Regions from separate parts of the Centipeda dianae genome, predicted to be linked through region 3. Evidence: riboswitches for the same ligand, from Rfam matches in the RefSeq annotation. Region 3 holds a riboswitch; each other region holds the start of a gene.
The links. Region 3 has a riboswitch for cobalamin ahead of QU667_RS00380 (hypothetical protein). Riboswitches for the same ligand answer to the same signal wherever they lie in the genome.

Region 1 (3,129 bases), 850 kb from region 3:
AATCCTTATTCTCAGCGGCTGCGCCATATACGACCGGCAGATGGACGGACCCTGCAAGCAGAATACTGAGGAGAACGGCTCTTTTTTTCATGAGAATCATCCTTTCCAACATTCATGGAGATACATATTATTCTAGGTTCGATATGACCTTTGAACCGCCCCCCTTGGTTTCCATATCGCATTCAATGTCCGGATACAGACCTTTTGCAAACAGGCAAAGCCCCTTTGCTGTGCGCAGCCCGGGCATATACATATACTCCACAGGAATTGGGTAGACGCGGTTTTCCCGCACGGCTTTGAGCGAACGGTATTCCGGATGATGCATCAACTGATCTGCAAAAGAAGCCGTATGCTCATCAAAATATTCCACAAAGATAACATCCGGATCTAAGACCAATAAAGTCTCCGCGTCGCGAAACTGCACATCTGTCGCCATACGAGCACCGAGTGTGTGCAGAAAATCACCGACAAGCCAACGCGCATTATAGTTGATCACATATTTTGATGGTGAGCCTTCCAGAACGATGACACGATCCTGCCTTTTCCCCGCTGTTTGTTCCCGTATCTGCCCAATCTGAGCGGAGATGTCTGCTGCAATCGCCTCAGCTCTCTCCGGACAGCCAAACACGATACCAACATCACGTATGTAGCGGAGTTCTTTTTCGATGGTCTGTTTCTCTCCGGTATTTGATGTCACAGGAATATAGGTAGCTACACCACGTTTGTGCCACCATTCTGTCGATCGGAGTCTCCGCTCAGAAAATGCGGATTGCCGTGCGAAAATCAGATCCGGTTCCGCGGCCAGAATCATTTCCAAACTTACTCTCTCCGGAGCAATTTCCTGTATTTTGGCAAATTCCTCCGGATACCGCTCCTGTAAATCAGTCGTATGCGGAGGCTCCATACAGGCTAATACGATGCGATCTGCCAATCCCAACGCCAAGAGGATTTCAATGTTGTTCCAATCCATCACCACAATCCGCTGCGGTTCACGCGTGATGACCAACATCTCCTGCTGTCCTCGTGAGTTATAGGTCTGCACACTGCGCACCGTCGTCTGTCTCTCCGGCAGAACATCATGAATCGGTAAAGATGTTGTTGTAAATTCACGTAAAATAAAGATCGTGCAAAATATCACAGCGAAAAGAAAAAACAATATCCCAAGATCCGATATGTGCTTGTATCTGCGACATCGACACATCAGATCATACGCCTCTCCTTCTGCCTGATCCCCATTACCTTTTTCTCGTTATGCTTTCGAGCAAAAGATGCACACACCATGTAACAAAAAAAGCCTTCTTGCTCTCCGGCAAAAAGGCACACGAAACACACAAAGATAATCGCGCCTTCCTGTCTCTCGCAGGGACGATACAGCGTTCCAATCGGGCAGTTCTTCTGGCTCTGCTTCCTCGTCTTCCCCGCCTTCCCGGTTTCCCAGTGACATATTGAGGTCGACTCTGCATTACAGCTGCGGGACAGCGCAGGTCTTGCACCTGCTTCTCTATTCAGGAAACACGGATAAATTCAGCACCGCCGTCTTAGCACATCTTTTCCGCCCTGCCATCGTCAACAAATCCTCCACATAGCCCTACTATGCGTCCGGTTTGTTTCCTTGGCAGGACAAAAAATCTGTACCAATACGACGGACTTCATTTTATCAGTGATTCCTTGAGCGCAATGCGCACCCGATTGGCAAAATATTGAATTATATTTTTATTTCAAAAAGATAAGCCTAGATTATCATACTGTTAATACACTGTCAAGTTGAATTGTGATGCAACAATACAATCAAAAACCTCATTTATTCTACTTTCTCGATTGCCGATATGTCGTCATTTTTCTTTTGCATAATTTTTTAACGAAAATTTATTTTACAATAAAAAAAGCAGATGTTATAATAGCCGACGATTATGTTGCTTGGATGAAATGCGGTGTTTCGTCCCGATGATGAAGGAGGAATAATTATGGCGTATTGGAAGATGCTCGGCAGGAGAAACAAAAAGAACATGGTTCTTGCCTCTATGCTGGCGGTAAGTGTCCTATCGAGTGCGACGGTATGCGCGGCGAAAACGATTGAGAAACATACGAACGGCAAAGCCTACGGCCGTACGATGCACGACGACCAAAAAGAAGTATGGAATGAGGATGTCACGGTCAACGTCTCCGGCAATGGGGGCGGCCAGTGGTACAACAATGTGACGGGGCTGTACCTCTTGGAGGGCGCAGATCTCACGATCAACGGCGACTTGAAAATGGTGGTGAAAAACAAAAATCCGGCCACGCGGGGCAAATCATCGTCCACCTCGGACATCGCACATTACTATATGAGCGGCATCTATGCGGGTTACGGCGGGTACTCGTACGGTGAGCAGCACGGGGATACAAAATGCACAATCAACGGCAACGTGGATATGGACATTGTAGGCGTGGCGCTCCAAGCCAATAAGGACGGATACATCACCGTGCGCGGCGGCAAGATCGTCACGCACGCACTCACCACATCCGATACCTATGCGATGCTTGCCGAGGAGGGCTCGGTGTTCATGAATACCGGTGCCGATGGGAAGACTCCGGGGACAGCAGACGTGGATGTCTATGGCAACCTCGGGGTGCTGCACAAAAACTATGGCATCGACCCCAATCCGGACGCACACGGCTCTTTCGTCTCCATTGGTCTGACCACGGCAAAGTCGAAGCTGACCGGCGGTGTGCTCAACGAGTTCGCTGAAAACGGACAGAACAAACATCACGCCGGTGTCGATATGTACCTGAAGAACGGTGCCGTCTGGAACAATCAGTGGATCGGCGCGGAACGCGTGGCGGCTCCCAACCGGGCGGACAAAAACACCTATCTCTACACAGGAAGCAAGGTGAGGAACCTTGTCGGCGGGGCGTCGGAGGCGGAGCGCGGACACATCCACCAAAAAGACACGCGCCCCATTACCGTAGATAACTACAGCGGTCATGAGGCGGTGCATTATGGTCGTGCGGCGGACGGCAGTCTCGTCGGAGGGAATTTCGTCGTCAACCATGCCGCCGCAGGTTCGCAGGTGACGCTCTCCGCACAGAATCCGACCATCGGCAAGAGCCTGAACGAGGAGGAATACAAGGCGGAAGTGGAGAAAAGCT
Region 2 (3,129 bases), 390 kb from region 3:
TCAGGACGCGGGTCGAGCAGGGTCTCCGTCATGTTCGGGTACATATTGTTGCCGACAATGCGATCCTTGCGCAGATCCGCACTCTTAAAGCGGCTCTCAAGCACCTTGGCGATGCCCTCCTGCACGAAGCCGCTGCGCAGTGCCGCGACGATGCCGCCCTGCTTCTCGATCTCTTGGAACTGCGCCCAGATTTTTTCCTTCATCTGGCGCGTCAGCGTCTCGACCGCCCACGAGCCGCCCGCGGGGTCGATGGGCTGGAGGAGGCCGAACTCCTCTTGGAGCATGATCTGGATGTTGCGTGCGATGCGGCGCGAGAACTCGTCCCCCTTGCGGATCGGCTCGTCGAACGGCGCACTCTCGAACGAGTCGATACCGCCCACGACGCCCGAGAAGATCTCCGTCGTATTGCGGAGCATATTGACATACGGATCGTAGATGGTCTTGAAGAAGAGCGCGGGGCGTGCGTGGATGTGCATCTTCTGCGATTCGGCGCTGCCGCCGAACGCCTTTACAATCTGCGCCCAGATCGGACGCACAGCGCGGAGCTTTGCGATCTGCAGGAAGAAGTTCGCGCCCATGGAGAAGCCGAACGCGATCTGCGCCGCCGCCTCGTCAATCGTCAGCCCGCGCTCGCACAGTGCGCGCAGATACGCCGCCGCCGTCGCCAGACACGCAGCGACCTCCTGCACATCGTTTGCGCCGCCGCTGCTGTAGACATCGCTGCGGACGAACACCGTCCTGACGCGCGGCGCATGTGCCGTCGCCCAACGTGCCGCCGCCGCGAGGCTGTCATAGTGGGCATCGAGGGAGGCGGGGAGCTTCCCGTCCGTCACGAATGCGCCGATGGGATCCGCGCCGATGATGCCATGCAGCTTCCCCACATCCTCGCCCGCCGCGCGACGCGCCGCCGCAACGAGGGAGAGCAGGGGGACGGCATTCGCGCCCGCATAGATATAGAGCGGGAATTTCGCAAGATCAAGTCCCGCGAGCATGGTGTGCATATCCTCGACCGTCGTGACACTCGTACCGAGGTCGCCGACCTTCTCCGCCTGACGCGCGTCAATCCCCGCACGTGAAGCGGAGTCAAGTACGATGTGGTAGATCGTCGAGCCCTTGTCGTTCTCGTGGCGCAGGAGCTCATTGTTCTCCGACGGCAGCGTCTCATCGCACGCCTGCGCGATGCCCCACGGCCGCCCGATGTAGCCTGCCGCGTCCACGCCGCGCAGGTAGTCTCCCATGCCGGGCATCACACTCTTCGGCAGGATCTCCTCCGTGTGTTTCCGCGTATACATCGGGTCGAAGGTGATGCCCTCGTAGGTCTTTGTGAACATCTTCTTCTCAAACGGTGCGCCCTTGAGGAGTGCCTCGCACGCGGCTTTCCACTCCTCGTCTGTGGGCGGCGTGAATTCATCGAGCGGAACGTCGGGGAAATCCTCAATGTCCGCCGATTTCTTCAGAAGTTTCTGAAGTTCCTCGTCACTCGACCGTTCTTTTTCTTCCGGCATAGTACGTCCTCCTTTAATTTATTGCGGGAAGGCTCTGTCCGTTCAATGGATGAACAGACTAAGAAAAAAGCAATTCTGGCATATTGCGCGGAATTGCATTCCTTGAAAAAAAATCGCCCTGAGCTTCCACCCTCAGAGCGTAGCTTCCATATAGGAAGCAAAACGAGAACTGAAAAGATGAGCAATGTTTCCCCAAGGAGCGCATACTCCTTCATCCCGGGGAAATCTCTGGGTATGGGATTCTTTTCACATACACACAGATCTCCTCAGGATCGTTCCACGCACCACCGGAATGTATGCAAAGAAAAAGCCCATTCCACGGTGTGCAGAACGGGCTTTTTCGGTATCGTTACTCAGTTCCCCATTTGGTTCGGTCTATGATGCCAAACTCTCTCTTGAGGCGAACGAATCCGCAAAATCTCCATCCCCATCACTCGCAGGTCAATCGGTGATTGTCAATCAAGCAGGTCTCCTGGCTCCAGTTCATCGCTCATCCACACCTTCCCGGAGATTTCCCCCCAGTGACTGCTGACGCAAGGTCAGCGCGTGGACTCGCTCCCTGTTACAGTGGCGTGACCGCTCCGGCTTATGAAGTCCATAACTCCCATACCGGATTCCCTATGAAGCAATCGAGGCTCTGTCAAACAAAACCTCTGCACTTGATCCAATACATATTTAGTTTTTATGGTACGATAGAATAGTACCACTAAAGACTTCCTTTGTCAACAAAAAAAGAATCACTGCGTGAATTATCTCACAGTGATTCCTTTTATGCATAAATTCAATTAGTCGATGACATAGACCTCGACGCTGCGACGGCCGAACTCAATCGCCTCGCCGTAGCCGGGGATGTAGAGGCGCGAGCCGAGCGGAATGATGTCGGGATCGACCGCGACGACGCCGCGGCGGGCGACCATGCCCGTCGCCGTGACACCGCTGCCGCCGCCGTCCCCCGGAAGGTACGCCGATGCGTACATCGTGTATGCCGCACGGTAGCGCGGAATGCCGCGGCTCACGCGATCCGCCTCGCGCTCACGCGCACGGCGCTGTTCGGCTGCCTGCTCGTTCTCCGTCAGTTCGATCACAAGATCCGCCGTGACGGGGGTATCCATGGACGGTGTTACGTCCACCTCATGCGGGTTATAGCCGTACTCCGCTATGACATCGCCGACGGTGCGCCCGCTCGTCATAACCTGCTGCGTGTCATCCCAGAACGAGATGCTCACGGGAACGGCACGGCGCACAGAAATCTCGGTATGGCGTTCCCCCTCGTTGTGAAACACCTCGTAGGTGTCCTTCGCACCGAGCTGTACGCCAAGCTTCTCAAAAATATCATCGGGTCTCGTCTGCACCGTCATGTCGGTGATGGTCTTGCCGTCCACGTGCACGCTCACGCGCTGCATATTCTTCGGCAATCCGTTCATCGTGAATCCGCTGGAAAAAAGCATCATCCCCGCCAACGTAGCGCAGAACAAGGTGTTTTTCTTTGTCTGAATCAGCTGTCCCAGTTTCTTCCACTGCATAGAACTCCCCCTTTGCTGATGGCATTTTCCCACTTTACGCTGAATTTTTCATGAAAAATGGGATTCAGAATATTTTCAGCCCGTGTTTTCACACCTTTCCC
Region 3 (3,129 bases):
CCATGGCGATGACGACACCGACGAGGATCGCGGCGCAGATCATCATCTTGCGCGGATCCTTTGCCTCCTCCTCCTCACCCGTAACGGCCTCGCTGTCCACGAGCCGGCGCGGGCAGAGTTTGCGCCCGATGGTCAGCATATAGATCATGCCGATGATCGAGAGCGGGACGCCGATCCATGCGAACTCGAAGAAGCCGAACGGCGTGAGCCCGCTCGCGCCGAGCGTCGCGCTCATGAGGATGTTCGGCGGCGTGCCGATCATCGTGATCGTACCGCCGACGTTCGCCGCGACGGCGAGCGCCATCAGCTGCGGTGAGACGGGCAGCCGCGCGGCGGCGCAGATCTGGATGACGACGGGCATGAGGCAGGCGACCGTCGCCGTGTTCGAGGACACGGACGAGAGGATGATCGTTATGAGCATCAGTGCCGCCATCAATGCACGTTCGTCATTGCCCGATTTTTTGACGACGGCGATGCCGATTTTTTGCGCGAGCCCCGTCTGGAACATCGCCGCACCGATGATGAACATACCGGCGAACAGGACGACGGTGGAGTTCGAGAGCCCGGAGAAAACCTGTGCGGGGGTGAGCACCCCCAAGAGTCCGAGCGCGATCGCCGCGCCCATCGCCGTCACGGCAAGCGGGATGATCTCGGTGGCGAAGAGGAACGCCGCCACGCCGAGAACCCCAAGTGTGAGCATTGCTGCATCCATGAATACATCTCCTTCATACAGTTCGTTGCGGATCGCGGTGATCCGATTAGTCTCCCTTGGAAATTTCAGAGACTTTCTTTTGACGAATTCTTATAATTCTCTCTCTCTTTTGGTTTTTCCTGCCAAAAACGGACGAACGACCTATGAAACTTTGACATTAAAAACATAAATAGCGGTTATGTTTTCCTTTCGTATATATATCATACCATTTATGTGGAACGAAAAACGATTGACAAACAGAGCGGCATTCACTTATACTGAAATCCAAACTTCATAAGCAGGTTCGGTACTCGAAAGAGTGTAACAGGGAAATCGGGAAGCGCGGCAATGCCGTGACTTCATAAGCCGATGCGGTCCCGCCGCCGTAATGCAGAGAAAACCTCAGGAAGCCGTGTGTGCGCGCTTCGACCACTGGGAAACCGGGAAGGTGAGGCGGACGATGATGCAGAGCCGGAAGACCTACCGAATCTCGTGCGCCGGAGTGCTGCGCCCCGTGGGGGAGCGTCGCTCTCCTCTGCATCCTGCGATGGACAGGACGGCAGGCTTTTTTCGTGTGGGAAAGCCCCGTCTGCCGTGGACGGGGCTTTTGTATATGAGCGCACGATGAAGATGGGGATGTGCATGGAGGAGCGCACGGGCGGAGATACCCGCGCAGCAGGGAGGAAATGGACATGACGAAACGAAAGCTGGCGCTTGCGGTCGCGCTTGCGGCTGTCGGCTCGATGTGGATGGGTGCGGCAAGCGCCGCAGAGAGGACGGATGCCCACGGGGGGACGCTCGACACCTATGAGCTCGCGCCCGTCGAGGTCGCGGGGGAGCGCGAGGCAGCGGTGGAGGAGGATGGGCCGGAGGGCGTTTTTGTCGCGCGTGAGGGCAGTGTCGGCTTCCTCGGCAGCAAGGACACGATGGAGACGCCGTTCACGACGACGAACATCACACAGGAGACGATCAAGTCGTTCGGCGATCCGAGCCAGCCGCTCGACAGCGTGCTTGCGGTCTCGCCGTCGATCCGCCCCGTGGGCAGCGTTCTGCACAACGATTTCCAGCACCGCGGATTCCGCTCGAACGGGACGAATACCTTTGTCAACGGCGTGCCGGGGATGTTCACGCAGTTCAACGCGCCGATGTATGCCGTGGAGAAGGCGGATGTGATCTCCGGTCCGAACAGCGGCATTGCGTCTACGGGAACGCATTATGAAACGAATGCGGCGGGCGGCATCATCAACTTTACGACGAAGCGTGCGGGCGAGGAGCCGATCACGCGTCTGACGCTGACGCACTCTGGGCAGAGCATGGCGGGGGCGTATTTTGACCTCGCACGCCGCTTCGGCGGGAACAAGGACTGGGGCGCACGCCTCATGGCGGAGAAGGTGGACGGCGAGACGGCGGTTGACGGGCAGAAGGTGAAGTCCGCGAGCATCTACGTCAATATCGACCACGAGGACGCAAAGAGCAAGACGAACTTCTTCACGGGCTACCGTCAGAATCAGGTGGCCGGCGGTCAGCGCTGGTTCAAGATTGGCAGTGGTGTCACACATCTCCCCGCCGTGCCGAAGGCATCGCGCAACTATGCGTTTGACGGCATGGACAAGGAGAGCTACGGCTGGATGGCGATTCTCAACCACGAGCAGAAATTCTCGGAGGCGTGGAAGGGCTTCGTCAACGCAGGCTACCTCAAGAACAAGCTGAACAAGAATGTCATGTACCGCTACAGTGCGCTCGTCATCAAGAATGACGCGGGCGATTTCGATCTTGAGGAGCAGACGACGACGACCCCGCAGCGCGCGAACTACATCCAGATGGGGGTGAACGGAAAACTCCGCGCGGGAAAGACGGAGCACGATCTGACCCTTGCGGTGGATCGCGCATGGCGGGAACGCGAGGCGGCAAAGAAGGGCGGTACCGTCTATAAACTCGGTACGGGCAATATCTATACGGGCGTTCTGAATCAGCATACGGCTCCGACGACGGCATACGAGGAGGCGATGAACAACAAGACCTCGATCAAGGGCATCTCGCTCGTCGATACGATCACGATCAACAAGTGGGATGTGCTGCTCGGCGTGCATCACCATGCGGCGAATGTGAAGGCATACGATTTGAATACGGGGCAGGTAAAGACGAGCGTGGATTCGAGTGCGACCACGCCGACCTATGCCCTCACCTACCGCCCGACGAAGGATACATCCGTCTATGTCAGTCATGCGGAGTACTTCGACGTCGGCTCGGTGGTCAGCAGCAAATATAAGAACAGCGGCGAGGTTCTGCCGCCCGCCAAGACGAAGCAGAACGAGATCGGCGTGAAGTATGCGAACCGGGATATGCTGTATACCCTCGCGTTCTTTGACATCACACAGGCGAACAACATCGATGTCATGCGCGGGGCGGACAAGTATCAGCTGCAGGACGGCGAGGAG

Region 1: it holds a riboswitch for cobalamin, as region 3 does, so the genes downstream of both, QU667_RS08005 (ABC transporter substrate-binding protein) here and QU667_RS00380 (hypothetical protein) in region 3, are expected to answer to the same signal.
Region 2: it holds a riboswitch for cobalamin, as region 3 does, so the genes downstream of both, QU667_RS10130 (methylmalonyl-CoA mutase family protein) here and QU667_RS00380 (hypothetical protein) in region 3, are expected to answer to the same signal.

What each region holds. Positions count from the first base shown of each region.
Region 1 covers NZ_CP128650.1:1,622,466-1,625,594, forward strand. The annotation lists gene QU667_RS08000 (TonB-dependent receptor) at 1-100, opposite strand, end outside; gene QU667_RS08005 (ABC transporter substrate-binding protein) at 128-1,201, opposite strand; cobalamin riboswitch at 1,369-1,553, opposite strand; gene QU667_RS08010 (autotransporter outer membrane beta-barrel domain-containing protein) at 1,965-3,129, shown strand, end outside.
Region 2 covers NZ_CP128650.1:2,076,439-2,079,567, forward strand. The annotation lists gene QU667_RS10130 (methylmalonyl-CoA mutase family protein) at 1-1,505, opposite strand, end outside; cobalamin riboswitch at 1,951-2,183, opposite strand; gene QU667_RS10135 (ubiquitin-like domain-containing protein) at 2,291-3,028, opposite strand.
Region 3 covers NZ_CP128650.1:79,209-82,337, forward strand. The annotation lists gene QU667_RS00375 (SLC13 family permease) at 1-712, opposite strand, end outside; cobalamin riboswitch at 980-1,193, shown strand; gene QU667_RS00380 (hypothetical protein) at 1,184-1,387, shown strand; gene QU667_RS00385 (TonB-dependent receptor) at 1,384-3,129, shown strand, end outside.